2 regions of the Micromonospora sp. NPDC049230 genome follow, and region 2 is predicted to be linked to the other one. Evidence: riboswitches for the same ligand, from Rfam matches in the RefSeq annotation. Region 2 holds a riboswitch; the other holds the start of a gene.

Region 1 (12,016 bases), on a different contig from region 2:
GAGCTGGTTCTCCCGGACCACGCTGGTCCACCGGCCCTTGTCCAGGGTGTTGCCGTTGAAGTCGTCCGAGCGCGCCCCGAGGCAGGACGTGTCCGGAGCGTCCACCCGCACCGGCACCGTGGCATAAGCCCTGGCGCCCTTGCTGTCGGTCACCGTGAGGGTGGCCGTGAAGGTGCCCGCGTTGGTGTACGTGTGGCTGGCGTCCAGGGTCGTCGCCGTGCCTCCGTCACCGAAGTCCCAGGCGTACGTCAGCGGGGTGTTGCCCTCGGCGTCGGTCGCCGTGCCGTCGAAGGCGACGGTGACCGGCGCGGTGCCGGTGGCCGGGGTGGCCGTGGCACTGACCGCCGGCGGCGCGTTCTCGGTGACACCGCGGCCGACGAAGTCCATCCAGTTGACGTTGAACAGCGAACCCGTTCCGCCGTTCGGATCGCGGGCCACGAAGAACAGCGAACCGCTCGCGGGCCCGGTGACCGGTGCGCTCACGTCCGTGTACGTCTGCCACGCGCCGGTCGTCGGCACGACGGCCGTGGCGACCACCGGTCCGTCGACGGCACCCGCGTGGACCTCGATCCGACCGCCAGCGGCGGCCGAGGCGGCCCGGAACCGGATCTCGGTGATGTTGGTCAGGTTCGCCGGAGCGACCGACCACCAGTCACCGTCCTCGATGAACGCGATGCTCTGGCCGCCACCGGCGGTGTCGGCCCCGGCCTCCCGCTGCACGCCGGCGTCTCCGCCGCCGGTGCTCACCGGCGTCCGCCCGGTGGCGGTGAAGTACTCGGCCTGCTTCTGCTTGGGCTGGAGGATCTCGATCTGCCGACCGGTGAGCGCACCGGCGCCGCCGGCACCACCCTCGTCGGTGTAGGTGGCCTCGAAGACCGCGAACACGTTCGCCTCGGCGCCGTGCCCGGAGGCGAGCGACGTCTGGACGGTGCCGGTGCAGCCGGTGTGCTGCTCCAGCGGGTGGGCGTGCTCGTCGTGGCCGAGCAGCACCTGGAGGTTCACCTTGGCGCAGTCGATCTGCCCGTCCTCGGGGTCGGTCACCTTGATCGTGTACTTGACCTGGTCACCCCAGTTGAAGAAGCCACCGTCCGGCGGGAACTCGATGGTGACCGTCGGTGCGGTGTTGCCCACGGTGATCGGCACGTTGGCCACCGCGGTACGGCCCTTCGGGTTGGTCACTGTGAGCTGGGCGGTGTAGTTGCCCGCCGTCGTGTAGGTGTGCGTCGGGTTCGCCTCGGTGGAGGTCTGCCCGTCGCCGAAGGTCCAGGCGTAGGTGAGCGTGCCACCGTCCGGGTCCCGGGAGCCGGCGCTGGAGAACGTGACTGTCAACGGCGCCGGACCCCAGCTGGGGTTGGCGGACGCCGCCGCGATCGGCGCGCGGTCACCGGCGGTGTAGTCGATCCGGTAGATGCCGGAGTTGTCGTTGTTGCCGCCGAAGCCGCTGCCCCACTCGATCAGGTACAGCGCGCCGTCCGGGCCGAACTCGAAGTCCATCGGCCGGATCATGCTCATCCCGGTGAGCAGCTGGTTGATGTCCACAAGTGACTTGCCGTCGGCGGTCACCTGCATCGTGTACATCTTGTTCTGGTTCCACTCGCCGAGCAGCGCCTTGCCGTCGTAGTAGGCCGGCCACTTGCGGGTGGAGTTGAGGTTGGGGTCGTACCGGTAGGCCGGGCCGCCCATCGGCGCGCCGCCGCCACCGATCTCCGGGTACCGCGCGTCACCGGCGTAGCCGTAGTCGACGGTGGCCGGGACGACCGGGGGGAGGTTGGTCAGGCCGGTGTTGTTCGGCGAGTTGTTCACCGGCGCGGCGCAGTCGAACTTCGGGCCGCTCGGGCCGGACGGGAACGTGTAGTCGTTGTACGCCTCGTTCGTGCCAGTGCAGTACGGCCAGCCGTAGTTGCCGGGGGTGACGATGTTCCACTCGACCAGACCGCGGGGGCCCCGGTCCGGGTTGTTCGAGTTGGCGTCCGGCCCGTAGTCCCCGACGTACAGCGTGTCGGTCTTCGGGTCGGTGCCGATCCGGAACGGGTTGCGGAAGCCCATCGCGTAGATCTCGGGACGGGTCTTCTCGGTGCCCGGCGCGAAGAGGTTGCCCGTCGGAACGGTGTACGTCCCGTCGTCCTCCGGGTGGATCCGGATCACCTTGCCGCGCAGGTCGTTGGTGTTCGCCGAGGTGCGCTGCGAGTCGTAGTCCTGACGGCCCGGGCGCTCGTCGAGCGGCGCGTACGCGTTGGACTCGAACGGGTTGGTGTTGTCACCGGTGGCCAGGTAGAGGTTGCCGGCGCTGTCGAACGTCATGCTGCCGCCCGCGTGGCAGCAGGTGTTGCGCTGCGTGTCGACCCGCAGCACCTGCTTCTCGCTCGCCGGGTCGATGGTGTCGCCGGTCACGGTGAACCGGGACAGCAGGTTGCGCGTGACGTTGTCGTTCGGGGCGTAGTAGAGATACACCCACTTGTTGGTGGCGAAGTCCGGGTCGAGCCGGATGCCGATCAGACCGTCCTCGTTGCCGGTGAAGACGTCCAGGTCGACGGCGGTGACGGTGTTGCCGGTGTCCGGCTTGATGATCTGCACCCGGCCGTCGCGCTCGATGTAGAAGACCCGCCCGTCGGGGGCGATGTCCAGCTCCATCGGGTTGCTGGTGTTGCTGTCCAGGGAGACCTTCTCGAAGTTCGAGGTCTTCGTGGCACCGCAGTCGGCGTCCGCGACACCGGCCGCGGTCCGGATGCCGCCGAGCAGGTGGGACAGGAACTCGGGCTCGGCGAACGACTCCCGGGTGTGCCCGCCGCCGGTGTACCAGGAACGACCGCCGTCGAAGTCCTGACACCAGGAGGTCGGGTGGTCGGCGCCCATCGCGCCCGCCCCCGGGGTGTAGCTCTTCTCGTCCAGGCTGGCCAGCACGTGCACGTCCGGCCGCGGGTTGGTCTGGAAGTTGTACCACTCGTCGAACCGGGACCAGCGGTCCGGCAGCTCGGCCGTGGACGGGTGGGCGTGGTCCTCCACCTTGACCGTGGCCTGCTGGTTCTGCGGGTGGTTGGCGAAGTACGCGCCGACCAGGTCGCCGTACCAGGCCCAGCTGTACTCGGTGTCCGACGCGGCGTGGATGCCGACGTAACCGCCGCCGGCCTTCACGTAGCGCTCGAACGCCGCCTGCTGCTCGGCGTTGAGGACGTCACCGGTGGTGGAGAGCCAGATCACGGCCTTGTACTTCGCCAGGTTGGCGTCGCTGAACGCGGCACCGTCCTCGGAGGCGTCCACTGTGAATCCGTTCGCGGCGCCGAGCTGCTGGATGGCGGCGACACCGGTGGGGATGGAGTCGTGCCGGAAGCCGGCCGTCTTGGAGAAGACCAGGACCGAGAAGGGATCGTCGGCGGCCTTCCTGGGCGCCTTCGGCGCCACCTGGGTGACCGGGGTTCCGGCCGCTGCCTCCCGTGGAGGGACCTGTGCGGCGGCCTGTGCGGAGGTGCCGAACAGGGTCGTCGAGGCGAGGGCGAGGGAGATGAGGGTTGCGGTGATTGGTACGCGGGCACGACGAGAACGGGACACGCCGCCTCCTGTGTCGTAGTGACGGAGATCGCGGGAGTCGGCTCGCCGAAGGCCGTCCCTGATGGAGCCGGTGGTCACACCCTGCGAGGGTGCCCCCACCGACATTTTGTCGAATCGCTGAACAAATTAATTCGACTGGTTCAATGTCCGGCAAGATGCCGGCGGGTAACGGTTCTGCAACGGCAGGCGACATTCCGAACAGGACCGCATGAACCGCCCCACAGATCTAGCTCGATTCGGTGCGTTCCGGCCCACCGGCCGCCGCCGAGCCCCGCCTTGGCAGACCGGCGGATCTGTCGTACGGTGACACGCAAGTAACCCACGGGAGCCCGGTGTACCGGGCTGAGAGGGGGGCTGACAGCCCCCGACCGTCGAACCTGATCCGGGTAATGCCGGCGCAGGGAGGAGAGTTGCCGTGCCGTCCCTGGGGCGACTGCATCTGATCACCGACACCCGACCCGGTCGGGACCCGCTCACCGTGGTCCGGGCCGCCCTCACTGTGGCCCGCGCCGACCTGGTCGTGCAGGTCCGGGTCGAGGACTCCGCCACCGACCGCGAGGCGTACGACCTGGCCCGGCGGGTGCTGGCGCTCTGCCTGCCGTACGAGGCGACCTGCCTGGTCAACGACCGACTGCACGTGGCCTTGGCGGTGGGTGCCGCAGGCGGCCACGTCGGAGCTGACGACCTGCCGGTCACCGCCGCCCGTCGGGTGCTGGGCCCCGACGGCGTGCTGGGGGCCACCGCCCGCGCGCCGGAAACGGCGACCGCGGCAGTCGCGGCGGGGGCCAGCTACCTGGGCGTCGGCCCGTGCCACCCCACCAGCACCAAGTCCGGCCTGCCGGACCCGATCGGGCCCGCCGGGGTACGCGCCGTCACCGACGCCGTCGACGTGCCGGTCATCGCGATCGGTGGCGTGACCGCCGCCCACGTCCGGGAGCTGCGGGCCGCCGGGGCGTACGGGGTGGCGGTGGTCGGCGCACTGTCCGCCGCCGCCGATCCGGCGCAGGCTACCGCCACGCTGATCGAGGCCCTGACGTGCTGACCGGCCGGTCCGAGTCGGCGTCCTCCGACGACCGGGCCCGGCCGGACGTTGCGGTGATCGGGGCCGGGCCGATCGGGTTGGCGATCGCCTGGCGCTGCGCCGCGCGGGGGCTGCGGGTGGTGGCGCACGATCCGGCACCCGGCTCGGGGGCGTCGGCGGTGGCCGCCGGCATGCTCGCCCCGGTCGCCGAGGCGTACTTCGGTGAGCGGCAGCTGACCGAGTTGCTGCTGGCGTCCGCCGCCCGCTGGCCCGGGTTCGCCGCCGAGCTTGCCGAAGCGACGGGCACCGACATCGGCTACCGGACCGAGGGCACCCTGCTTGTCGGGTTGACCCGCGACGACCTGGCCGAGGCACGCCGGCTGTGGGCGTACCAACAGGGGTTGGGTCTGCCGGTGACCCCCCTGCGCCCCAGCGAGCTGCGCGACCTCGAACCAGCGCTCGCCCCCCGCGTGCGCGGCGGCGCGCTCGCGCCCACCGACCACCAGGTCGACCCCCGGCTGCTGGTGCCGGCGCTGCGCACGGCCGCGCTGCGGGCCGGCGCGGTGCTGGTGCCGCGGCAGGTCACGCGGCTGTCCGAAGTGGACGCGCGAGTCACAGTGGTCGCCGCCGGCTGCGGGGCCGCCGCACTCACCGGGCTGCCCGTGCGGCCGGTGAAGGGCCAGATCCTCCGGCTACGCGCGCCCGACGGCGTCGCGCCGGGCTTCCGGCACGTGATCCGGGGGTACGCCGACGGCGAACCCGTCTACCTGGTGCCCCGCCCCAACGGCGAGGTCGTGCTCGGCGCGACAGTCGAGGAACGATCCGACACCACAGTCACCGCCGGTGCCGTGCAGCGCCTGCTCCGCGCCGGAGTCGACCTGCTGCCCGAGCTGGCCGAGTACGACCTGGTCGAGGCGGTCGCCGGGCTGCGTCCGGGCACCCCGGACAACGCACCGATCCTCGGGCCGCTGCCGGGCCGACCGGACGTCCTGGTCGCCACCGGCCACCACCGGCACGGCATCGTGCTCACCCCGGTCACCGCGGACCTGATCGCCGACCTGGTGTGCACCGGCGAGCCCGATCCGCTGCTCGCGCCCTTCCGGCCGGACCGGTTCGTCGGCGTGGCGGCCGACCGGTTCGTCGGGGTGGCGGCGGCGGACCGGTTCGTCGGGGCGGCGGCGGACGGCGAGCCCGAAACGACGATGAAGGGGGACCTGTGGAGTTGACGGTGAACGGGGCCGGGCGAAGCGTCCCGGGCGAGGTGTCGGTGGCCGACCTGGTCCGTGACGTCGCCCCGCAACCACGTGGGGTGGCGGTCGCGGTCAACGGCGAGGTGGTGCCGCGGGCGGGTTGGGCGACCACGGCGCTGCGCGACGGTGACCAGGTCGAGGTGCTCACCGCGGCGCAGGGCGGGTGAGCGGGATGTCGTTCGAGCTGGGTGGGGAGACGTTCACCTCGCGGCTGATCCTCGGCACCGGTGGTGCCGCGAACCTGCACGTGCTGGAGCAGGCGATCCGGGCCTCCGGCACCGAACTGGTCACCCTGGCCCTGCGCCGGGTGGACACCGCCCCGGGCACGGCCGGCGGGCTGCTGGACCTGCTGGACCGCTGCGGGGTACGCCTGCTGCCGAACACCGCCGGCTGTCACACCGCTGTCGAGGCGGTGAAGGTGGCCCGACTGGCCCGGGACGCGTTCGACACCGACTGGGTCAAGCTGGAGGTGATCGGCGACGAGCGGACGCTGCTGCCCGACGGGGTGGAGTTGCTCCGCGCCGCCGAGGAGTTGGTCGCCGACGGTTTCACGGTCCTGCCGTACACGAGCGACGACCCGGTGCTCGCCCGCCGACTCGCCGACGTGGGCTGTGCCGCGGTGATGCCGGCCGGCTCGCCGATCGGCTCGGGGCTGGGCATCGGCAACCCGCACCACATCCGGCTCATCCGCCAGGGTGTCGACGTGCCGGTGATCCTCGACGCCGGCATCGGCACCGCCTCCGACGCGGCCCTGGCGATGGAGCTGGGCTGCGACGGGGTGCTCCTGGCCAGCGCGGTGACCCGGGCCGCGGACCCGGTGGCGATGGCCACCGCGATGCGCTACGCGGTCGAGGCCGGGCATCTCGCGGCCGGCGCCGGCCGGATCGCCCGCCGCTTCCACGCGCTGGCGTCCACCCCCGACGAGGGAAGACCCAACCTGTGACCGGCCCACCACCGCCCCCCGCACCACCACCGCTGCCCGCACCACCACCGCTGCCGGCAGCGCCGCCCCCGGTAGATCTTGGAAGGAAAACGCCCCTGGAGGGGCACATTCCTTCCAAGATCTCGTGGGGGAGGGTGCCGTCGGGGGTTGTTGTTCTGACCGATCGGTTTGTTGCTCTTGGTGGACTTGAGCGGGTTGTCGCGGGAGCGGTGGCCGGGGGAGTGCGCTGGGTGGTGCTGCGGGAGAAGGACCTGCCCCGCGCCGAGCGCGCCGCCCTCGCCACGGACCTGCGCGCGATCCTCGCCGACGTCGGCGGAACCCTCGTCGTGGCCGGTCCCGACCCACTGGGCGGCGACGCCGTGCACCTGCCCGCCGCCGGCCCGTACCCGCCGCCGACCCACCGCCTGGTCGGCCGCTCCTGCCACGACGAGAACGAGCTGAACCGCCTGACCACCGAGCACTACGCCACCATCTCCCCGGTCTACCCCACCAGGACAAAACCGGGTTACGGCCCACCCCTGGCAACCGAAGGGCTGCGCGAGCTGATCAGGATCAGCCACGTACCGGTACTGGCCCTGGGCGGTGTCGAAACCCCGGACCAGGTAACCGCCTGCATCAAGGCAGGAGCCGCAGGAGTGGCGGTGCTGGGCGCGATCATGCGAGCACAAGACCCCGCCGAAACAGCCACCGCCCTGACCAGCGCTTATGTCCAGGCGGTCACCCCGGTGCTGACCCAAACCCGGCACGGAGCCACCAGGTCTCCACGCACGGGGCTGCGGCCGACAGTGCCCACGCAGGGATCAAGCCTGACCGCCCGGAGTGGGCACTGTCGGCCGCAGCCCTCAACCGCAACCACAAACGGCCCACCCCAAACCGCAACCAAGGAGGAGAAGTGACCCCGAGCACCATCCTCACCATCGCCGGCTCCGACTCCGGCGGCGGCGCGGGCATCCAGGCCGATCTCAAGGTCTTCGCGGCGCTCGGCGCGTACGGCACGAGCGTCCTCACCGCGGTCACCGCGCAGAACACCCGGGGCGTCGACGCCGTGCTGCCGATGCCGCCGCGGACGGTGACCGAGCAGCTGGACAGCGTACTCGTGGATTTCACAGTGCGCGCGGTCAAGACGGGGATGCTCGGCACCCCGGCTGTCGCGGACGTGGTCGCCGAGGCCGCCCGGGACGGCCGGCTGCCGCAGCTCGTCGTCGATCCGGTGCTTGTCGCCACGAGTGGACACCGCCTCGGCGTGGTCGGTGCGGTGGAGCGGCTGCTGCCGTACGCCAGGGTGGCGACGCCGAACTGCGCGGAGGCCGCGGCGATCACCGGACGCGGAGTGGACGACGTGTCCGCGATGGTCGTGGCCGCCGAGGCCCTCGCGGCCGGCGGCCCGGAGTACGTCGTGGTCACCGGCGGTGACCTGGGCGGCGGCGAGGCGGTCGACGTGCTGCACGGCGGCGGCGTCACCACCCTGCTGCGCGCCCACCGGGTGGACACCCGGCACACCCACGGCACCGGGTGTTCGTTCTCGGCGGCGATCGCCGTGCGGCTCGCGCTTGGCGATCCGGTGCCGGACGCGGTGGGGGCCGCGAAGGAGTACGTGCTCCGTGCGCTGACCGGCGCACGGAGTTGGGAGCTGGGCGCGGGACGTGGACCGCTGGATCACTTCGGCTGGTCCGCCTGATCACCAAGGGAGTTGTCATGCAGGCACGAGGCAAGGTTTACGTCGAGGGTTCGCGGCCCGATGTCCGGGTGCCGTTCGCGGAGGTGGAGCTGACCGGGGACCTTCCGCCGGTGCGGCTCTACGACACGTCCGGCCCGGGGTCGGACCCATCGGTGGGGTTGCCAGCGTTGCGGGGTCCGTGGATCGCCGAGCGGGGTGACGTGGCACCGGTGCGAGGTGCGGGTACGCCGCTCGCCGGCGCGGACGGACGTCGTCCCACCCAGCTCGCGTACGCGCGGGCGGGTGTGGTGACGCCGGAGATGGAGTTCGTGGCGATCCGGGAGAACGTCGACCCGGAGCTGGTGCGCGCCGAGATCGCCGCCGGTCGGGCGGTGTTGCCGCTCAACGTCAACCACCCGGAGTGCGAGCCGGCGATCATCGGAAAGGCGTTCCTGGTCAAGGTGAACGCCAACATCGGCACCTCGGCGGTCAGCTCGTCGGTCGCCGAGGAGGTGGAGAAGCTGACCTGGGCCACCCGCTGGGGCGCGGACACCGTGATGGACCTGTCCACCGGTAAGCGGATCCACGAGACCCGCGAGTCGATAGTGCGCAACTCGCCGGTGCCGATCGGGACGGTGCCGATCTACCAGGCACTGGAGAAGGTCGGCGGCGACCCGGTGAAGCTGAGCTGGGAGGTGTTCCGGGAGACCGTGATCGAGCAGGCCGAGCAGGGCGTGGACTACATGACTGTGCACGCGGGGGTGCTCCTGCCGTACGTGCCGTTGGCCGTGGACCGGGTCACCGGGATCGTCTCCCGGGGCGGTTCGATCATGGCGGCGTGGTGCCTGGCGCACCACGAGGAGAACTTCCTCTACACCAACTTCGAGGAGCTGTGTGCGCTGCTCGCCCGCTACGACGTGACGTTCTCCCTCGGCGACGGGCTGCGGCCCGGCTCGATAGCGGACGCCAACGACGAGGCGCAGTTCGCCGAGCTGCGTACGCTCGGTGAGCTGACGAAGATCGCCTGGGCGCACGACGTGCAGGTGATGATCGAGGGCCCCGGTCACGTGCCGATGCACAAGATCAAGGAGAACGTGGACCTCCAGCAGGAGTGGTGCCACGAGGCGCCGTTCTACACGCTCGGTCCGCTGACCACCGACATCGCGCCCGCGTACGACCACATCACCTCGGCGATCGGCGCCGCGATGATCGGCATGTTCGGCACGGCGATGCTCTGCTACGTCACCCCGAAGGAGCACCTCGGCCTGCCGGACCGGGACGACGTGAAGGCCGGCGTGATCGCGTACAAGATCGCCGCCCACGCGGCGGACCTGGCCAAGGGTCACCCCGGCGCGCAGGACTGGGACGACGCGCTGTCGAAGGCGCGGTTCGAGTTCCGCTGGGAGGACCAGTTCAACCTCTCGTTGGACCCGGAGACAGCGCGTTCGTACCACGACGCGACGCTCCCGGCCGAGCCGGCGAAGGCGGCACACTTCTGCTCGATGTGCGGCCCGAAGTTCTGCTCCATGAAGATCACCCAAGAGCTCAAGGAGTACGCGGCGCGCGGCATGAAGGACAAGTCGGAGGAGTTCGTCTCCGGCGGCGGACGGGTCTACCTGCCGCTGGCCTGACCGTCGCCTCGCGTGCGCCCGGGGTGGCCTGACCGTCCCCTCGCGTGGCCTGGACCGTCCCCTCGCGTGCGCCCCGGGATGATCCACTCGGGTTCACTGAAGTCGCGGTATCCGCGCGGGCGGGACAGCCCGATTTCAGTGAACCCGAGTGGATCAGTGCGCTACCCGAGCAGCCACTGACCCGCCGGCCGGTGGGTCAGTCGCGGTGGTGCCGGCCGGTCGAGCGCAGCGAGCGTCGACCGCTCTCCTGCTGCGGCTCGTTGTCCGACACCGGCTTGCCCAGACCGGCGACCCAGTCGACGAACTCCTCGTCCTGCGTCGGCAGGGCCTCTGTCATGTTCGACGCCTCGGCGCTCTTCTCCTCGCCCCGGGACCGGTTGCGGCGGAACAGACCGCCGAGCCGCCCACGCCGGGAGGGCTGCTCGGCCACCGTCGCGGACGCCGTAGCGGCCCCTGTGGGGTCGGTGCTCGCCGGCTCGTCGGTGCCTGCCCCGTCGCCGGTGGCGCTGTCAGTGGTGGTGGCGCTGTCAGTGGTGCTGCTGGTGCTGCCCGTGCCGGTGCCGATGCCCGTGCCGGTGCCGGTGCTGGTAGCGGGGCCGTTGCCGGTGGGCGTGCCAGCTCCGTCCGGCACGGTCGGAGGCTCCGTCGAACCGGGGTGTCTGGCCCCAGCGGCCAACTCGCTTGCCGTGGCCGGGCCGGTCGGGGCAGTCCACGTCGCCGAATCGTCCGGCGACTCCGTCGGCTCGCTGCGGCGAGAGGTGTCGAACGCGTTCCAGGTGGCAACCCGGCTCAGGTCCGGCAGCGGCACCCGGTGCCGGGCCCTCGGCGTCTGCCCGGTTGACTCGTCCGGTCCGGTCGGCGGCTCCGACGCCGTCGCCCCCGGCTCGGATGCCTGCGGTGGGACCGTCCAAGCCGGGGTGACCGGCCAGGCCGACGGTGCGGGCGTCCACCGGACCGCGTCCGGGTCGCTGGCGGCGGTGACCCCGAAAAGCCCGCCGGTGTGATCGTCCTCGGTGGTGGGCCGCGCGCTCTTCGTCTCGCCAGCCCCGGCGGCCGCAGATTCGCTGGCCGAGTCGGCCAGCCGCGCCGTGGAGGCAACGCCGGGCCCGTCCGGGGTACGCGACGAATCGTCCGCCGCCGCCTTCGTACCGGCCGGGGTGGCCGCTGCTCCTGCCGGACCGGTGACGGGTTTGGGTGTTCTTGGCGGGCCGGCGGTGGTGGGGGTGGGTGCTTTGGGTGGGCCGGCGGTGGTGGGGGTGGGTGCTTTGGGTGGGCCGGCGGTGGTGGGGGTGGGTGCTTTGGGCGGCCCCGCGCTCGTGGTCGGCGTGGGTGTTCTCGGTGGGCCGGCGGTGGTGGTGGTGGTGGGGGTTGGTGTCCTCGGTGGGCCGGCGGTGGTGGTCGGCGTGGGCGTTCTCGCTGGGCCGGTCGTGGGGGTCGGGGTGATGGGGGTCGGGGTGACGGGGGTCTTCGTCCGACCGGTTCTGGTGGTCGGGGCCACTGCGCTCGCGGGGATTGTGGAGGTCGGGGTGGCGTCGGTGGCCGGGCCGGACTCGGAGCCCTGACCCTCGGTGTCGGGCACGTCGGTGCCGGCGGCCGTCGCGTCGGTGCTCGTCGACCCCGATGCCGACGCACCCTCCGCCGGGTTGGTGGTGGCGAGCGGGCTGGCCTTCGGCTTGCGGGCCCGGCGGGGCTTGACCGTCAGCGGTGCATCCGCCCCGTCCGTGCTGGTCCCGTGCGTGCTCACCCCGTGCGTGCTTGCCCCGTCCAGGTTGGCGCGGCCCGCGCTGACCTCGTCCCCACTGGCTGTCCCCGTGCTGGCGGCGGCCGGGCCGGTCGTCCCCGTGCTGACCTTGTCCCCACCGGCAGTTCCCGTGCTGGCGGCGGCCGGGCCGGTCGTCCCCGTGCTGACCTTGTCCGCACCGGCTGTTCCCGTGCTGACCTTGTCCGCACCGGCTGTTCCCGTGCTGG
Region 2 (12,016 bases):
TGTTGCTGGTCGGCCTCTCCGACGCGACGAGCGCGAACCTGAACGCCTACCTGTTCGGGTCGCTGATCACCACCTCCCTCGCCGACGTGATCACCATCGCGGTGCTCGGCGCGGCGATCCTGGTCACGATGATCGCGCTGCGCCCGGCGCTCTTCGCGGTCAGCCACGACGAGGAGTACGCCCGGGTCTCCGGCCTGCCGGTGCGTACGCTGAACCTGCTGATCGCGGTCGCCACCGCGATCACCGTGACCATCGCGATGCGGGCCGTCGGAGTGTTGTTGATCAGCGCGTTGATGGTGGTGCCGGTCGCCACCGCCCAGCAGGTCACCCGGGGTTTCCGCAGCACCATGACCGCGGCGATGGCCCTCGGGCTGTTCGCCGCCGGCTCCGGTGTCTGGGTGGCGGCCACGGCGGACACCGCGCCGGGCGCCTCGGTGGTGCTTGTCGCGATCGCCTCCTTCCTGGTGGTCGCCGTCGCCGGTGGGGTCTGGCGCACACTGCGCCGGCGGTCGACGCCGGCCACCGCGCCAACGGCGGAACCCCACGAGGTCATGCTGGGCCGATCCTGAGCGGGGCACCGTCGGTGGTATTGGTTACCGTTGCAGGATGACCAGCGCAACGGGCTACGAGGGGTTCGACGGGGCCAGCGAGCTGCTCCGCGCCCTGTCCGCGCCCATCCGGCTGGCCATCGTCAGTGAGCTGGCCACCGGTGAGCGGTGCGTGCACGAGCTGGTGGACAGACTGGGCGCCGCGCAACCACTGGTCTCCCAGCACCTGCGGGTGCTACGCGGCGCGGGTGTGGTGCGGGGTTCCCGCCGAGGGCGCGAGATCGCCTACAGCCTGGTCGACGAGCACGTCGCGCACATCGTGGCGGACGCGGTCAGCCACGCCGGGGAGGGATCATGACCGAGAGCCCGAGCGAGAGCGGCGCCGCGGTGCGCAACACCCGGCAGCGTACGGCGGTGAGTGCGCTGCTGGCCGAGATGGAGGGCTTCCACAGCGCCCAGGACCTGCACGCGATGCTGCGCCAGCGCGGCGAGCGGGTCGGCCTGACCACCGTCTACCGCACCCTCCAGGGGCTGGCCGACGCGGGCGAGATCGACGTGATGCGGCCGCCGGGCGGCGAGCACCTCTACCGCCGGTGCAGCGAGGGGCACCATCACCACCTGGTCTGCCGGGTCTGCGGGCGCACCGTCGAGGTGGCCGGGCCCGCTGTGGAGAGCTGGGCCGACCGGGTCGCCGCGCAGCACGGCTACGCCGACGTCAGCCACACCCTGGAAATCTTCGGCACCTGCCCGGCCTGCGTTCGCTGAACGTCGATCCGACAGTGCCGTCAGCGCTCGGTTCGTGGCACGCTGTCCGGCGTGAAAATCTATGCCGATCGGTTTCCGACAGCCGCCCGTCAGTTGCTCACCGACCTGCTCGTCGTCGCCTGGGTGTACGTGGCAATCCGCGGCGCGCTGTGGCTACACGACCTGGTGCAGAAGCTCGCCGTACCGGGGCAGAAGCTGGAGGGCGCCGGTAGCGGGCTCGCCGACAACCTCGCCGACGCCGGCAGCAAGGTGCGCCGGGTGCCGTTGGTCGGCGACGAACTGACAGCGCCCTTCCGGCAGGCCGCCGACGCCGCCCGGGGGCTCGCCGACGCGGGCCGCGACCAGCAGCACCTCGTCGACCAGCTCGCCCTCGCCCTCACCATCGCGGTGCTGATCTTCCCGCTCGGCATCGTGCTGCTCGGTTGGCTGCCGCTGCGGGTCCGCTGGATACGTCGGGCCGGATCGGCCGCGAAGCTGGCCGCCGGGCCGGCCGGTCGGGATCTGCTCGCCCTGCGCGCGCTGGCCACCCAGCCGCTGGGCCGGCTGACCCGGATCGGTCCGGACGTCGCCGAGGCGTGGCGGCGAGGCGACGACGCGACTGTCGACGCGCTGGCCGCGCTGGAACTGCGCCACCTCGGACTGCGCGGCCGAAGCCGCTGACGACGACGTCCCCAGCACGTGCCGTGCCCACCACTCGTGCCTTCCCCGCCGCGCCACGGTGGCCTGCGCGGCGGGGACCGTTAAGGTCTTCGGGTGTTCTACTTCCTGGTCGTCATCGCCGTCCTGCTGCTCGGCTACGCCGCCGTCCTGGTGTCCTTCGTCCGCCGGGGCAAGAAGATCCCGTCCGCGGCCTACCTGGGCCTGGCGGCGCTCAACGGCCTGATCCTGGCGGCGGTGCTGGCCTGGGCGATCGCCCGCTGACCTCCGCAGTGGCGCCGCCGAGCCACACCGCGGCCCGCCGACCCACGTCGCGGCCCGCTGAGCCGGCACCGGCTCGGGTTGGCGGCCGGCGGCGCGGTCAGGGCTTCGGCGGGATGCGGCGGCGGACGTCCTCGGCGGTGGACGGGCCGGGCGACCAGCGGGCCACCCAGGGCAGTTCGTCGGACGGGGTGATCACGCCCTCCTCCAGGCCCGCGTAGCGGCCGGCGAGGATGCGCTTCGCGGCGGCGGTGTCGACCGAGTCGGTGTTGTCCCACAGGGCGTGGAACAGGGCGTCCACCCGCACCCGCGCCTGCCGGCAGAACAGGTCGGCCAGCTCGACATTTTCCGGGCGGCTGCCCCGCTCGGCGTTGGCCCGGACGCAGACCGCGGACATCGCGAACAGTTCCGCGCCGATGTCCACCACGCGGCCGAGGAACGCCTGCTTACGCTCCATCTTTCCCTGCCAGCGGGACATCGCGTAGAACGTGGACCGGGCCAGCTTGCGCGACGACCGCTCCACCTGACGCAGGTGGGCGGCGAGCGGGCCGAACTCGGCGTACGCCGATGGGCTCTGCCCCCGGCCGACCGCCAGGGTGGGCAGCCACTTCGCGTAGAAGGCGCCGGCTCGGGCGCCGGCGCGTGCCTTGCGGCCCAGGCCCGCGTCCGGGTCGATGATGTCGCCGGCCACCGACAGGTGGGCGTCGACCGCCTCCCTCGCGATCAGCAGGTGCATGATCTCGGTGGAGCCCTCGAAGATCCGGTTGATCCGCAGGTCGCGGAGCACCTGCTCGACGTTGGCCGGGCGTTCGCCACGGGCGGCCAACGAGTCGGCCGTCTCGTAGCCGCGCCCGCCCCGGATCTGGACCAGCTCGTCGCCGATCTTCCAGGCCATCTCACTGGCGTACAGCTTGACCAGCGCGGCCTCGATCCGGATGTCGTTGTGGTCGTCGTCGGCGAGCAGGCAGCAGAGGTCGAGCATGGTCTCCATGCCGTACGTGGTGGCGGCGATGAAGGAGAGCTTCTGCGCGACCGCCTCGTGCTCGCCCACCGGCCGGCCCCACTGGACCCGGTCGGCGGCCCAGCCCCGGGCCACGTTCAACGCCCACTTGCCGGCGCCCACGCACATCGCCGGCAGTGACAGGCGGCCCGTGTTCAGCGTGGTCAGGGCGATCTTCAGCCCCTTGCCCTCGCCGCCGATGACGTTCTCGGCGGGCACGACCACGTCGTGGAACCGGGTGAGGCTGTTTTCCAGGCCGCGCAGGCCGACGAACTCGTTGCGCCGCTCGACGGTGATGCCGGCGCTGTCGCCGTCCACCACGAACGCGGTGATTCCGCCCCGCCGCCCCTCGGTGGCCGGCACCCGGGCCATCACCACCAGCAGGGTGGCCACGATGCCGTTGGTGGCCCAGAGCTTCACCCCGTTGAGCCGGTAGCCGGTGCCGTCCTCGGTCGGCTCGGCGGTGGTGGCCAGCCGGGCCGGGTCGGAGCCGACATCCGGCTCGGTGAGCAGGAACGCGGACACCTCGCCGGCGGCGAGCCGGGGCAGGAAGCGTTGCTTCTGCTCCTCGGTGCCGAACATCTTCAGCGGCTGCGGCACCCCGATCGACTGGTGTGCGGAGAGCAGCGCGCCGATGGCCGGGCTGACCGAGCCGGCCAGCATCAGGGCCCGGCAGTAGTGCAGGTTGCTCAGCCCCAACCCGCCGTACTTCCGGTCGATCTTCATGCCGAACGCGCCGAGGTCGGCCAGGCCGTGGAACACCGAGTCCGGAATGGACGCGTCGCGCTCGATGGCCGCCCCGTCCACCTCGGAGGTCAGGAAGGCGCGGAACCGACCAAGGAACTCCTCGGCGCGCGCCACGTCGTCCGGATCGGATCGGGGCCACGGGTCGATCAGGTCGAGTCGGAAGCGGCCGAGGAACAGCTCCTTGCCGAAGCTGGGCCGGTCCCAGGTGGACTCGCGGGCGGCCTCGGCGACCTGCCGGGCCTCCTTCTCGGAGACCTGGCCGGCCTCCTTGGGCAACGGGGCCGCGGCACCGGCGGTGCGGGGTGCGGCGTCGGGGCCGTCCGGTGCTGGTCGGCCGTCCTGCGTCGTGGTCACGGCTGCCCCCTCGAACCTCGGTGCGGCTACGTCGACATGCGCCTGTCGTCACGCTACTCCCGGTTGTTACCCAGGGGTAGCCATCGGTGGAGATCTGCCAGATCAGCGGTCGGCGATCTCGTCCGGGTCGTCGTCCTCGTCGTCGATGTCATCCTCACCCCAGTTGCGGCGAGCGAACGGCAGGGCGGCCCAGAACGTGATGAACCACAGCCCGGTCAGCGCGCTGAGCACGAAGGCGATCGGCCGGTCCAGCACGAAGTCGGTGATCAGCAGCACCGCGCTGACCATCGCGATCAGCATGAAGGCGAGACCACCGGTGGCCATCCGGTGCGCGAAGCGGACCAACTCCGGCTTGCGCCCCTGCCGGAACAACGCCCGGTGGAACGCCACCGGCGAGATGATCATCGCGGTCGCGGCGGCCGCGGCGAGCAACGCGACGATGTAGACGTCCCGCTGGAACTCCGTGGTCTCGGTGAACCCGTTACTGAACGGCAGGGTGAGCAGGAAGGCGAAGAGGATCTGCACGCCCGTCTGTGCGACCCGCAACTCCTGCAACAGGTCGGCGAAATTGCGCTGCCAACGCTGCTTCTCGGTCTCCTTGGACACGCGCTACCTCCGGTGCGACGCTACTGCCGGCGGTCCCGGCCGCCGGCAGCAACGCCAATGCCCCACCCGGGCGAGCGTGAAACGGGTTCACGACATCCGTCGTTCACCTTCCGGACGCACCTCGGCCATCAGCGTCACGTCAGGCACCGCGTCGGATCCGACCGGCGTACCGGGCCTCCAACTCCGTGTTGTGCGCGTCGCCGTCGGGGATGTTCGCCGACAGGTAGACCGGCGGCCGCTCCCCCACCGCCAGCAGCCGCGCCACCACCTCCACCGTGACCTGCTGGGCCAGCAGCGCGGCGGTGATCGAGGAGACCGCGCCGACCGCGCCGCCGCCGGGCAGCGGCAGCGTCGCGTCACCGTACGGCGCACCGTTGTCGAGCACGACGTCCGCGAGGTCGGCCAGCTTGCGCCCGGACGGGTGGCGGGAGGTCATCCGGCCCGAGTGCTGCGCCGAGGTGATCGCCACCAGGCCGTGGCCGCGCTCCTTGACAAGCGTGGCGAACTCCACCATCGCGCCGTTGACCCCGGAGTTCGAGGCCAGCACGAAGACGTCGGCGGGCCGCACCGGAGCCAGCTCGTAGAGCCGGTGGGCCACCGCGGGATCCCGCTCCAGCAACGGGCCGAGCCGCTCGGCCGGCTCGCCGCCGAGCAGCACCAGGTCACGCAGCGCGATCCGGTTCGTCGGCACCAGACCCCCCGCCCGACCGGCGATCTCCATGGCGAGGGCCTCGGAGTGTCCGGTGCCGAACGCGTGCACCACCCCGTCGGCGCGTACCGCGTCGGCGATCAGGTCGGCGGCCCGCCCCACCGCCTCCCGCTGGCCGGCGGCCACCCGACCGATCGTCTCGGTCACCACGGCCAGGTAGGCCTCGGCACTCACCGTCATGCGTCCTCCGTCGTCCGATTACGGTCCAGCCAGCGCACCGCGAAGTCGACAGCCGCCCGCTGGCGCATCAACCTGCCGGTCCCGGTGCCGACCGGTCCGCTGCGCACCGCCCCGGTGATCTCCAGGTCCGCGCCCAACGCGTCGAAGTCGTCAGCGTCGAGCCGTACGTCCTGCCACCACACCCATTCCCGTCCGCCGTCGCCGGTCCGCACCGCGGCGCCGACCCGCTCGCGGGGCGAACCCGGGCAGCGGTACTCGGCCAGGTGCAGCGAGGTGCTCACGGAGTGGTCCACGCCGAGCAGCAGGACGTCGGCGTCCAGGTCGTAGAGCCGGGCCAGTGGCGAGCCCTCGCCGAGCATGTCGGCCAGGCGGTGCCCGGCCACCACCTGCTCGGCGGCCGGGCCGAGCGCGGCGAACGACACGTGCGGATGCGAGCTGCGCAGCGCCCCGGGCCAGCCACGGACCGTCTCGGCGAGCGCGCCCATGAACCGGCTCGGGGTCACCGCCGGGTCGAAGCCCGGCATCTCGGCGCGGATCAGCGACCACCAGTCCGCCGGCACCGGCGGGTTGCGCCACTGCGCGGGGTCGCTGTTGTCCGGTGTGTGGGTGGGCACCACGATGGTGCCGTCCGGGCCGAGCGCGTCACGCAGGGCGAGCACCACCGCGTGCGGTCCGCCGCAGACGAACCCCAGCGCACGCAGCCCGGCGTGCACCAGCAGCGTCGCGCCGGGGCGTACGCCCAGCAGGCGCAGTTGCGCGGCGATCGAGCGCCGCGTGCCCGGCCCGCTGGTACCCGTCGTCACGGTGCCCCTCCCCGACCGACCCGCACGGCTCAGGCCGTTCCGGAGGCGCGGGCCAGGATCGCCTCGGCGAGCGGCCCCGGCGCCGTGTCCGGAATCCAGTGACTCACACCGGTCAACCGCACGAAGCGGTACGCCCCGGTGACGTTCGCGGCGCACGCCTCGGCGGCGCTCCGGCCGATGGCGACGTCCCGGTCACTCCACACGTAGGTGGTGGGCACCGCGACCGGGCCGACGCCGGCCAGGTCGGCGCGGGACATCGCCCGGTACCAGTTCAGGGCGGCGGTGAGCGCCCCGGGCGCACGCATCGGCGCGGCGTAGCGGTCCACCCGGGGCGCGTCGCCCACCCCGCCGAGCATCTTGCGCAGCGCGGCGGCGTTCCACGCCAGCAGCACCCTCTCCGCCGTGCCCGACTTGCGGAACAACGTGATGTACGACGAGCGGGCCTTCTGCTGGCCGTCGCTGGCCAGGGCGTACGCCATGGCGGCCGGATGGGGCACGGACACCGCGGTCAGCGTGCGGACCCGGTCGGGGTGCCCGGCGGCGACGGCCCAGGCCACGACCGCGCCCCAGTCGTGCCCGACCAGGTGGACGGCGTCCAGCCCCAGGGCGTCGAGCACGGCCACCACGTCGGCGACCAGCTCGGGGATCCGGTAGTCGGCCACCGCCGTCGGCCGCGCGCCGGGCGAGTAGCCGCGCTGGTCCAGCGCGTACGTGCGCAGCCCGGCCGCGTGCAGCGCGGGCACCACGTCGTCCCACTCGCCGCGGTGTTGGGGAAACCCGTGCAGCAGCAGGACGGGTACGCCGTCCGACGGACCGCCGGCGGTTACCTCGAACGTGAGACCTCGCGCGTCGACCCGCATGATCGCCAGCCTACCCAGCCGGCGTCCGGCTGGCCGACCACCAAGACGGGCGGAAGCCCTGCTGGGCCGGCACCCCCGGTCGGTGTTAGCGTCGTCGAGACAACTTCACATCCGACAGGGGAGCGCACAGCGCTGAGAGTGCGGGCACGCCCGCAGACCCTCGAACCTGATCTGGGTAATGCCAGCGCAGGGAGTTCGGTCGACCTCCAGCCGCGCCGCCGTCCGGTGCCACCGGACGCGCGGCGTGCGTCTTCTCCTGGTTCGCAGTCAGAACTGGGAGCAACACATGAAACTCACCACCGACAGCGACCGCTGGCGGACAATCGACATCGTGGTCGCCTCGGTGATCGCTGTCGCCTTCGGCGTCATCTTCTGGGCCTGGGGCCTGGTCTGGAGCGCCACCGAGGGTGCGTTCACCTTCTTCCCGCCGGCGCAGGCGCTGCTCTACGGCGTCTGGCTGATGCCGGCCGTCATCGGCGGCCTGGTCATCCGCAAGCCCGGTGCCGCGCTCTACTGCGAGACGGTGGCCGCGGTCCTCTCCGCGCTGCTGGGCAGCCAGTGGGCCGGCATTGTGATCCCGCAGGGCATCGTGCAGGGCATCGGCGCCGAGTTGGCGTTCGCCGCCTTCCGCTACCGGTCGTACCGGCTGCCGACCGCGCTGCTTGCCGGCGCGCTGACCGGTCTCAGCGCCGCACTGTTCGACTTCTTCGTCTGGAACGCCGACTACGCGCTCACCGACTACCGCCTCCCGTACGCGCTGGCCACCATCGTCAGCGCCACAGTGATCGCCGGTGCCGGCGGTTGGCTGCTGACCGAGTCCCTGGCCAGGACCGGAGTTCTGGACCGTTTCCCGGTAGGCCGAAACCGAGCACTGATCTGACCCCGCTCCACCCGCGTCGATCATGAGGTTGACCGGCGGTTGGATCTTCAGAACCACCGTCAACCTCATGATCGACAGTGCAGGGTGGAGCCGGGGCTGGGAGGGGGTGGGCTTGTGGGCGAGGTACTCCTGCGGGGGTTCGGGTGGCGGCACGCCGGGCGGCGGGCCTGGGCTGTGCGCGGGGTTGACCTGCGGATCGAGGCCGGGGAGCGGGTTCTGCTGCTCGGGCCCTCCGGGGCTGGTAAGAGCACCCTGATCAGCGCGCTGGCCGGGCTGCTCCCCGAGGACTCCGGCGAGCAGGAGGGCACCGTCGAGATCGACGGAGTCGACCCGCGCAAGGGCCGCGAACGCGTCGGCGTCGTCTTCCAGGACCCGGAAACCCAGCTGGTGATGGCGCGCTGCGGCGACGACGTCGCGTTCGGGCTGGAGAACCGCGGCGTACCAACCGACGAGATCTGGCCCCGCGTGGACGAGGCACTGCGCCGCGTCGGCTTCCCGTACCCCCGCGACCGCCACACCGCCGCGCTCTCCGGCGGCGAACAGCAACGCCTCGCCCTGGCCGGCGCGCTGGCGCTGTGTCCGGAGTTGCTACTGCTCGACGAACCGACCGCCAACCTCGATCCGGCCGGGGCCGACCTGATCCGCCAGGCGGTGGCCGGCGCATTGGACGCCGACACCACCCTGATCCTGGTCGAACACCGGATCGCCGAGGCGCTGCCACTCGTCGACCGGGTGGTCGTCCTGGAACCCGGCGGCGGGGTCCGCGCGGACGGCACACCCGAGGCCGTCTTCGCCGCCCACGGTGCCACGCTCGCCGCCGAGGGGGTCTGGGTGCCCGGTCACCCCATCGCGCCCCGGCCGGCCACCGCCGCGCCCGGTGACCTGTTGCTCACCGCCGACCGGCTCGGCCTGCCGCCCCGGCTGGGCTCCACCGACATTGCGGTACGCGCCGGCGAGGCACTCGCCGTACGCGGACCCAACGGCGCCGGCAAGTCCACCCTGGCGTTGCTGCTCGGCGGGTTGCTCCGGCCGGGCGCCGGACGGGTCACCGCATCCGTCGAGCTGGCCGGCACCGACCACCGCACTCCCCCGCACCGCTGGTCGGCCCCCGCACTGGCCCGGCGGATCGGGTCGGTCTTCCAGGATCCGGAGCACCAGTTCGTAACCAGCACCGTCTTCGACGAGCTGGCGCTCGGCCCACGCCGGACCGGTCAACCCGAGTCGGCAGTCAAGGAGACAGTGTCCGAGCTGCTGGAACGGCTGCGCCTGGGCCGCCTCGCCGCTGCCAACCCGTACACCCTCTCCGGTGGTGAGGCGCGGCGGCTGAGCGTGGCGACCGCCCTGGCCACCGCGCCCCGTCTGCTGATCTGCGACGAACCCACCTTCGGCCAGGACCGGCGGACCTGGCGGGAGCTGGTCGACCTCTTCGCCGACCTGCGCGACGCCGGGCACGGCGTGGTCGCGGTCACCCACGACGCGGACTTCGTGGCGGCGCTCGCCGACCGCACCGTCACCCTGCACCGGGCCGCGACCGGCGTCGTGCCTGTCGACCCAGCAGGCGATCGGGCTGGCCAGTCGGCGGCAGGTGATCGGGCTGGCCGACAGGCGAGCCGGCCTGACCGGGACGACGTCCGATGATCAGCATCGAGCCGATCGCCGCGCCCGGTGCGCCGTTGGCCCGCCGCAACCCGGTGGCGAAGGTCGCCGCCGCGCTGATCTTCTCGTTCACCCTGCTGGCCACCCTGGACCCCCTCGCTCCGGCGATCGCCATCGCGCTCGAACTCGCCGTGCTGCCACTGTTCGGCATCGGCTACCGGGTGCTGGCCCGCCGGGCCTGGCCGCTGCTCCTCAGTGCTGCCGGCATCCTGGTGACCCTGGTGCTCTTCGCCGCCGACCGGTCCGGCCGGGTCCTGCTGGACGCGGGACCGATCCTGGTGAGCACCGGCGTGCTGCTCACCGCCCTCGGCCTGGTGCTGCGGATCTTCGCGGTGGCCCTGCCCGGCGTGATCGTCTTCGCGACCACCGACCCCACCGACCTGGCCGACGCGTTGATCCAGAACGTGAGGGCGCCGGCCCGGTTCGCCATCGGGGCCCTGGCCGCGTTCCGTCTGGTGCCGCTGCTCGGTCAGGAGTGGCAGATGATCAGCATGGCCCGACGGGCTCGCGGCGTCGACGCGGGCCGCAACCCGGTGGCGAAGCTGCGACTGTTCGCCTCCACCGCGTTCGCGCTGCTGGTCGGAGCGATCCGCCGGGGCACCAGGCTCGCCGTGGCGATGGACGCCCGCGGCTTCGACGCCGGCACACCCCGAACCGTCGCCCGCCGTCAGCACTTCACCCGCGCCGACGCGCTCCTCATCGCCGGGGCGGTGGTGCTGGCCGGTGCCGCCCTCACGACGAGCATCATCGCCGGCACCTTCCGCCCCTTGATCAGCTGAATCACCAGCCGGCTGGCCCGCCGCTCGCCCCGCCGATCCGCAGTTTCTGTCGCTGCTTCATGCCGTTATCTCGGTTTTGTGAGGACAGAAAATGCGAGATCACGGGGTGAGGCGGGGCGGGGGCGGCTCGATCAGCTGCGGCGGAAGGCGTAGCGGCGGGTCTGGCCAGCTTGCTGGCTGCGCCCGCCGCCGGAGCGGTTGCCGCCACCCTGCGGCGGGCCTGCCGTCGGCGCCTTCGGCCGCCCGGTCGGCTTCGGCAGATCTCCCACCGCGGGCGCGTCGACGACCGCCGGCACATCGACCGCCGGCAGGGGCGCTTCGAGCGCTCGCTCCAGGTCGGGGAGGGTGGGTGGGAGCGGGCCGTGGCCGGCCGCCGGATCGATGCCGAGCGGCATCGCTTTCGGGGTACGGGACTTCTTCGGGTTACGCCTCGCAGGCATCCAGACCTCCGTCAATGCCGACCGGCACGGCCGGCCCCGCGCTGCGGCGGTCGGTCGGATCGGCTGGTGACCGTCGTTGTGCGACGGTCGAAAGGGGAAGGGACTGCTCACCGGGGCCAGGCAGGGCCAGCGCCGCCGAACGGCGGGAGGGGATGCGGGACGCCCGGGAGAGCGCACGGACCGCGACGCGGGACGGCGGGCCGGCTCGGAAGTGGGGCGTCAGTTACGCATGTCCGTAACCCTAGCCGCCGCCCGACCGGACGCGCATCCGTTTACTGGCACGATCGGCACATGCTTATCGCGTTCTCGATCACCCCGCTCGGCGGTGACGACTCCGTGGGCGACCTGGTCGCCGAGGCGGTGCGGGTGGTCCGTGCCTCCGGCCTTCCCAACCGGACCGATGCCATGTTCACCACCGTCGAGGGCGAGTGGGACGAGGTGATGGCGGTGGTGAAACGGGCGGTCGACGTGGTCGCCGCGCAGGCGCCCCGGGTGAGTGTGGTGCTCAAGGCCGACGTCCGGCCCGGAGTCACCGATGCGCTCAACGGGAAGATCGCCCGAATCGAAGCCCGCCTCGCCGAAGGCTGACGCGCACGGCACGGGTTGGCGACAGGTTTCCCTGTACGGCCTACCGGCCGCACTGCGGAGAGCCCGGGCCACCATTCGCAACGTGCATGTTGTTCGCAGAAACGGGAGGTGGATCACTGGTCCAGATCGGCTCACATCACGGTAAGTTTCGAAACGCTGATAGTGGTGACGAGAGGTGGCGGC

Evidence for each region. Region 2 has a riboswitch for thiamine pyrophosphate ahead of AB0A95_RS33505 (ECF transporter S component). Riboswitches for the same ligand answer to the same signal wherever they lie in the genome.
Region 1: it holds a riboswitch for thiamine pyrophosphate, as region 2 does, so the genes downstream of both, thiE (thiamine phosphate synthase) here and AB0A95_RS33505 (ECF transporter S component) in region 2, are expected to answer to the same signal.

What each region holds. Positions count from the first base shown of each region.
Region 1 is NZ_JBEZCZ010000029.1:37,167-49,182, forward strand. Features, by position in the region: gene AB0A95_RS22990 (ThuA domain-containing protein) at 1-3,546, opposite strand, end outside; TPP riboswitch at 3,858-3,967, shown strand; gene thiE (thiamine phosphate synthase) at 3,962-4,588, shown strand; gene thiO (glycine oxidase ThiO) at 4,585-5,793, shown strand; gene thiS (sulfur carrier protein ThiS) at 5,784-5,984, shown strand; gene AB0A95_RS23010 (thiazole synthase) at 5,981-6,760, shown strand; gene AB0A95_RS23015 (thiamine phosphate synthase) at 6,895-7,656, shown strand; gene thiD (bifunctional hydroxymethylpyrimidine kinase/phosphomethylpyrimidine kinase) at 7,653-8,438, shown strand; gene thiC (phosphomethylpyrimidine synthase ThiC) at 8,456-10,048, shown strand; gene AB0A95_RS23030 (hypothetical protein) at 10,245-12,016, opposite strand, start outside.
Region 2 is NZ_JBEZCZ010000071.1:3,047-15,062, reverse strand. Features, by position in the region: gene AB0A95_RS33555 (metal ABC transporter permease) at 1-569, shown strand, start outside; gene AB0A95_RS33550 (metalloregulator ArsR/SmtB family transcription factor) at 607-906, shown strand; gene AB0A95_RS33545 (Fur family transcriptional regulator) at 903-1,313, shown strand; gene AB0A95_RS33540 (hypothetical protein) at 1,365-1,973, shown strand; gene AB0A95_RS33535 (hypothetical protein) at 2,067-2,234, shown strand; gene AB0A95_RS33530 (acyl-CoA dehydrogenase family protein) at 2,332-4,254, opposite strand; gene AB0A95_RS33525 (DUF6328 family protein) at 4,435-4,938, opposite strand; gene AB0A95_RS33520 (SIS domain-containing protein) at 5,078-5,827, opposite strand; gene AB0A95_RS33515 (AAC(3) family N-acetyltransferase) at 5,824-6,630, opposite strand; gene AB0A95_RS33510 (alpha/beta fold hydrolase) at 6,660-7,490, opposite strand; TPP riboswitch at 7,597-7,701, shown strand; gene AB0A95_RS33505 (ECF transporter S component) at 7,777-8,370, shown strand; gene AB0A95_RS33500 (ABC transporter ATP-binding protein) at 8,485-10,008, shown strand; gene AB0A95_RS33495 (energy-coupling factor transporter transmembrane component T) at 10,005-10,805, shown strand; gene AB0A95_RS33490 (hypothetical protein) at 10,937-11,245, opposite strand; gene AB0A95_RS33485 (thiamine-binding protein) at 11,537-11,833, shown strand.